2 linked regions of the Spartinivicinus poritis genome follow. The protein of the gene in region 1 interacts with the protein of each later gene in a pairwise test. Links are inferred from orthologs where the notes say so. Each region holds a gene or a part of one and is shown in the gene's direction. Other genes may lie near its edges.

Region 1 (3,371 bases):
ATATTACAGATGTTGTTTAGAGACTAAATTATGCAGCAACCTGATATAGAAGTGTACCTTAAAACCACCAATTTAGATGCTATCTTAAACTGGCTTGAAAAGCGCTTTGACAATTTGACCGCTACCAACAGCCATGGACGTAGTCACCACTACTTTGGGATGATAGGTTCCCACGCAGTACCCATTTTAATTGTTGAAAAAGCAGCTGGTCGCTTCTTTTCCAGCATCTGGTTTAATTCCTCAGATTCCCCATGGGAAACAGACATTGACTGCGCCCGAGATGCATACCAAACCCTAAACATAGAAGTTCGTTGTAATGGCAACTTTTGGGAAGAAGGTAAAAATAATGAAGATGAGTGGTGGCAAATTAATGAGTTTGGAGAAGGCCCTGTTCTTTGGCAGGACGTTTAACATAGTAAATATTTAGCAGGAAAAACAGCTACTCTCCTTACACTACCAGTAAAATCTTACACACAGCAGGCTTACCCTAAAGTTTTTTACGAAGACTATAATAGATTACAGTTTGAGTATATGGCTTTGTACTTATGTTGCTAAATAGTAACAGAACAGCCACTTTTAAAAGTATATTATGGAAAAATTAATTAGAAGCTCTCAATTTTTATTAGCTTTACTACGCAAGTTAATTTCGTTTTGGGTTAAAGTCGAAGTACATAATGGTTCAGCAGAACAGCTTAAGCTGCCCTCCAATACGCCTGTTTGCTATGTATTACGCAACTCATCTTTATCTGATTTTTTACTAGTTGAGCAAGAATGTATTAGAGCGCAACTGCCAAAACCATCTGAGTTACTTCCCAACTTAACCTCGGAACAGCCTGCTCACTTTTTTTTAACCCAACTTAAAGGGGTTCTATTTAAACGAGAAGATGCAAGCTTGCCAGAGCAATTAAAGCAACTGATCAGTCAAGTCCAAAACAATGCTGCACTTGATGTACTGCTTGTGCCTGTTTCTGTATTCTGGGGACGCTCACCTGATAAAGAGCAATCAGCACTCAAGCTTTTATTTGCCTACAACTTCCAAGTAGCCAGCCGCTTTAAAAAACTGTTAACCATTATTATTCACGGCAAACAAACCATAGTGCACTTTAATTCTCCTATGTCATTACGTGACATTGTTAATAACGAATTAGGAGAAAGTCGTACTCAACGAAAAGTCGCCAGAATTTTACGTGTGCATTTCAGACAGCTACGCACCTCAGTGGTTGGACCTGACTTATCACATCGCCATAGTTTGGTAAACTCACTTCTCTATGCTCCCTTAGTGATAGATGCCATTAATAATGAAGTGAAAGAAAAAAACATTGACTACCAAAAAGCAAAAGCCAAGGGTCAATATTATGGTAAAGAAATCGCTTCGGACTTTAGTTATGCAGCTATCCGTTTACTGGATATCGCACTCTCTTGGTTTTGGAATAAAGTCTACCATGGTATTGAAGTCAATCACTTAGAGCCAGTCAAAGCATTAGCAAAAGACCATGAAATAATCTACGTACCATGTCACCGTAGTCATATTGACTACTTATTATTATCCTACGTTTTGTTTAAGCAAGGTTTAACACCACCACATATTGCTGCAGGTATTAATCTTAACATGCCAGTGATTGGTGGTTTACTGCGAAGAAGTGGTGCTTTTTTTATTCGTCGACAGTTTAAAGGCAATCAACTCTATACTGCCGTATTTAACGAATATTTACATACATTATTTATTAAAGGCTTTCCAACTGAGTACTTTATCGAGGGTGGGCGTAGTCGTACTGGACGCTGTATAACACCTAAAACTGGCATGCTGGCACTCACTATTCGTAGCTATTTACGCGACAATAGAAAACCCATCGTTTTTATTCCTGTTTATATTGGCTATGAAAATGTCTTGGAAGTTAAAACCTATTTAGGTGAACTACGAGGTAAATCTAAGAAAAAAGAATCCCCACTGGATATTTTTCGCACACTGACCAGTTTAAAAAGAACACTTGGAAAAGTAACAGTAAACTTTTCTTCTCCACTATCCCTGAGTGACTTTTTAACAGAACAACAACCTAACTGGCATGATTATACTCTAGCAAAGGCAACTAAACCTGAATGGCTAAACCCAGTGACGAATATGCTAGCTACCCAGTTAATCCAGCGTATTAATGCCGCTGCTTCAGTCAATGCGGTTAATCTGACAGCAATGGCATTACTTTCAACTCCCAGACAAGCTCTTGATAAAAACACACTATACTTTTCACTCGACTTTTACTTAACCCTGTTAAAACAATTGCCCTACAGTGAAAAAGTTACTTTGCCAGACGAAACAAGCGAGTCAATGACACAATATGTGGAGTCAATGAAGCTTATTCACACACATACAGATGCATTAGGTGATGTCGTCACATTAAGTGAAAAGAATGCCGTGATCATGACCTATTATCGCAATAACATCTTACATTTATTTGCCCTACCCTCTCTGATCAGCTGTTTCTTCGTCAATAGTCCTTATCAAATTCGTGATGACCTAACTAAAGCCTGTGTTACGCTTTACCCTTATTTAAAAACTGAGCTATTTTTAATCTGGCCAGAACAACAGGTGCAAACAGAAATTGAGAACAGTATTAACTGTTTAAAACAACTAAAGTTAGTTAGCCAGGAAAATGGCAAGTTGGTACGCTCAGCACCAAACACTGTTGAATTTATACAGTTAAGCCTTTTGGCCAAAGCTATTAGCCAAATGCTAGAGCGGTTTTATTTGGTCATTAGTGTGTTATTAAAAGCTGGAAGTGCAACACTTGATGCCCACATGCTAGAGAATCAGTGCCAGAACATTGCCCAACGGCTTTCTCTAGTCCAGGGTATTAATGCCCCAGAGTTTTTTGACAAAACATTGTTTCGTAATCTCATTCAAACACTTAAGAACAAACATGTTATTACAATTAGCCACAATGGTGCTTTATGCTTCGATAAAGCACTCTATGATATTGGCCTAGCTGCTAAAAGAATACTGCCTCCCGATATTCGTTATAGCATTCTTCATTTAACTGAAAGTGAATTTAAGCCCGTTAATTAGTGGTCCATGCGTAAAGCTGGGTAACAGTATTCAAACCTTATTTTGCATATGGACTACTAGCTACCAAATGCTTTATTCACATAAACATCAAAACGACCAGACTTACCTGTTAACTGATAAGTTGGGGCTTTATCAGCCAAATAAGGTGCAAGCTTTGGTCTTTTGACGACCACGCGATACTTAGCAATTGCAATAGCTGCATCCAATAAATAGTCTGCATCTAAGTCTTGACCTAATAGCTGTTGAAAAATTCGCATTTCCTTTTTGACTTTGGCGCTTTTTTCTCGATGAGGAAACATAGGGTCTAAAT
Region 2 (3,142 bases), on another replicon or contig:
TCAGAAATTACCCAGCGAAGAGTTGATCCGCCAAGCGTTAAAAGCAATGGTGTAACTGAAAGCATAGGCTTGTTGCAATAATAAGGGTACTAGAAAATAAGGTTAGTGCCTGTTATTCCGTATCCATTACTTTTGCAATGTCCTCAAATTAGTGGGGAGTGAGTTAGATAAAACAGGTGATCTATAAACGATGATTGAAACGGATCGTTTAATTGCAGCAACTGCAACGCCCGTAGAGGAAAGCCAAGACCGAGCGATTCGGCCAAAGCGTTTGGCTGACTATATTGGTCAGGCTTCTGTACGTGAGCAAATGACTATTTTTATTGAGGCGGCGAAGCGACGCAGCGAAGCCTTAGATCATACCTTGATATTTGGTCCGCCTGGTTTAGGTAAAACCACATTAGCGAATATTTTGGCTTATGAAATGGGGGGGCAAATTAAAACCACCTCAGGACCTGTGTTAGAAAAAGCCGGCGATCTGGCTGCAATGCTAACTAATTTGGAAGCGGGTGATGTACTGTTTGTTGATGAAATTCACCGCTTAAGCCCCGTGGTAGAAGAGGTTTTATATCCCGCTATGGAAGACTACCAGTTGGATATTATGATTGGTGAGGGTCCAGCAGCACGTTCCATTAAACTGGATCTGCCGCCTTTTACCCTAGTAGGAGCAACCACCCGGGCTGGTTTGCTAACTTCGCCACTGAGAGATCGTTTTGGTATTGTTCAGCGACTGGAATTTTACTCAGTTGAGCATTTAGCTACGATTGTGCAGCGCTCTGCAAATATACTAGGTGTGTCTTTAGACGAAGAGGGGGCTGTAGAGGTTGCTAAACGTTCACGAGGAACGCCCCGAATAGCCAACCGCCTACTAAGGCGAGTAAGAGACTTTGCAGAGGTAAAAGGTTCAGGAATTATTACCCAAACGGTTGCTGATCAGGCACTTAGTATGCTGGATGTAGATCACCAGGGGTTTGATCAGATGGATAGACGACTACTGTTGGCCATGATTGAGAAATTTGCAGGGGGGCCTGTGGGTGTCGATAGCTTGGCTGCAGCCATCAGCGAAGAGCGTGATACCATTGAAGATGTATTGGAACCCTATTTAATTCAGCAGGGCTTTATCATGCGAACACCCAGAGGCCGGGTTGTTACTGAGCGGGCCTATCTCCACTTTGGCTTATCTATGCCTGAGTCTTGACCCAAAACTCTATCAACTTTAGCGTATTAAGAATTTTTTGTACCACTTTTTGGTGCTTGTTTTTTTATTTTGTTTGAGGAAACAGTGAGTGGATAACTTTGAGATTCGCTGCCGCGTATATTTTGAAGACACCGATGCGGGTGGGATTGTTTACTATGTAAACTATTTGAAGTATATGGAGCGGTCAAGAACGGATTTATTACGTAGTCTAGGGATTGAACAGCATTCGCTTCTCGAACAAAATGTGATGTTTGTTGTCCATAGTTCATCAATTAACTATCGTAGTCCAGCCAGGCTGGATGATGAATTAAAAGTGACAGCAATAGTTAAGAAATTGACAAAAGTAGCTATTATTTTTATACAACAAGTGGTTAATTGTCGGACAAATGTTTTATGTTGCGAGGCTGAAGTAAAAGTGGCTTGTGTGTCGTCTATTAATATGAGGCCAACAATGATTCCAACCAGTTTGCAACAAAAAATACAATTACTCTAGGTAATTTCACGAAAACGGGAAAAGAGAGGTGGTATGATCGGCCTTTCGCCTGCTGAGGCTGTGTCACCTTTTATGTTGTATTACCCAGGATGTAATGCAGCTTAATATATAAGTGTCACCTTACATAAAATAGCTTGAGGGTAAGTATTGTGGCAGAAATGTCAATTTGGTCCTTAATTGCCGGCGCTAGCTGGATTGTACAGCTGGTGATGCTGATATTACTGTTGGCATCCATTGTGTCATGGGTAATGATTTTGCAACGTGGTTTTTTATTATCTAATACCAAACGGAGTGCTATTACATTTGAAGATCGGTTTTGGTCGGGAATGGATTTAAGTAAATTATTCCGCCAAGTCACCAGTGAGCCTGATCCTGATAATGGGATGGAGCATTTATTTAGAGCGGGTTTCAAAGAGTTTACCCGGCTAAGGCAAGACTCCAATGCAGACCCAGATGCAGTGATGGAGGGGACTCAACGAGCAATGCGAGTGGCTTTGGCGAGGGAGCAAGAACGTTTAGAGCAAAACTTACCCTTTCTTGCTACGGTGGGTTCAATCAGTCCTTACATCGGTCTGTTTGGTACGGTTATTGGCATTATGAATTCATTCCGAGGGCTTGCTAATCAAACTCAGGCAACCTTGGCTACTGTTGCTCCTGGTATTTCCGAAGCACTGGTTGCAACAGCAATGGGGCTATTGGCTGCAATTCCTGCTGTGGTGGCTTACAACAAATACTCTGCAAAGGTTGATCAACTATTAAATAGTTACGATACCTTTTCTGATGAGTTTTCCAGTATTTTACACCGTAAGGTACATACACGAGTTAAGCAGGGATAAGCAGCATGGCTACTAAACGTATTCGGCGTAAGCCAATGTCAGAAATCAACGTGGTGCCATACATTGATGTGATGCTGGTGCTGTTGATTGTGTTTATGGTAGCCGCTCCGATGTTAACCCAAGGGGTTAATGTTGATTTACCAAATACTGATGCAAAGCCACTTGATGTTAAAGAGGATGAAGAGGCCATTATTGTTTCAGTAAAACCTGATGGCACGTATTACATCAATATTGGTAAGGATCAAGAGCAAGCTGTTCCCCTAGAAAAAATACAGGAGCAGGTTTCTAAAATAATGAAGGTTAAACCTAACCGCTTAGTGTTAATCAAGGGGGATCAACAGGTTGACTATGGCACAGTTGTTCAGGCAATGGCTGCCTTGCAAGCAGCCGGTGTACCCAATGTTGGCTTGATTACCGATCCACAGGAACAAACAGGTTAATAAGAAGTTATTGTTGTGAGATTGCCTAACGGTTATACCTTACCTGCTACGATAGCAATAGTCCTACATATCACTGCTATATTGGCAGTGGCCAATATTTGGCAGAAGGAACATCAGTTTCCTGTTAAAGCGACCCCTGATCACGTTAAGGCAAAACTGATTGCCTTAAAACCGG

Evidence for each region.
Region 2: the proteins of plsB (region 1) and ybgC interact in binary tests that used the Escherichia coli proteins (3 or more experiments, as listed by UniProt). The link is inferred for Spartinivicinus poritis from one-to-one orthologs.

The regions. Positions count from the first base shown.
Region 1 is NZ_JAPMOU010000001.1:91,042-94,412, forward strand. Bases 289-3,325 are described here. They hold plsB (glycerol-3-phosphate 1-O-acyltransferase PlsB), read left to right. Parts: upstream 289-589; coding sequence 590-3,061; downstream 3,062-3,325. Other genes in these bases: ORQ98_RS00445 (hypothetical protein), read left to right, coding at 289-411; ORQ98_RS00455 (class I SAM-dependent methyltransferase), read right to left, coding at 3,118-3,325. Outside these bases: ORQ98_RS00440 (hypothetical protein), read left to right, coding at 1-27; more of ORQ98_RS00445, read left to right, coding at 31-288; more of ORQ98_RS00455, read right to left, coding at 3,326-3,371. UniProt on the Escherichia coli protein: Catalyzes the transfer of an acyl group from acyl-ACP to glycerol-3-phosphate (G3P) to form lysophosphatidic acid (LPA). This enzyme can utilize either acyl-CoA or acyl-ACP as the fatty acyl donor.
Region 2 is NZ_JAPMOU010000010.1:102,162-105,303, reverse strand. What follows is about bases 181-2,988. They hold ybgC (tol-pal system-associated acyl-CoA thioesterase), read left to right. Parts: upstream 181-1,286; coding sequence 1,287-1,691; downstream 1,692-2,988. Other genes in these bases: tolA (cell envelope integrity protein TolA), read left to right, coding at 2,983-2,988; tolR (protein TolR), read left to right, coding at 2,533-2,967; tolQ (protein TolQ), read left to right, coding at 1,850-2,527; ruvB (Holliday junction branch migration DNA helicase RuvB), read left to right, coding at 191-1,198. In the rest of the region: Holliday junction branch migration protein RuvA, read left to right, coding at 1-55; more of tolA, read left to right, coding at 2,989-3,142.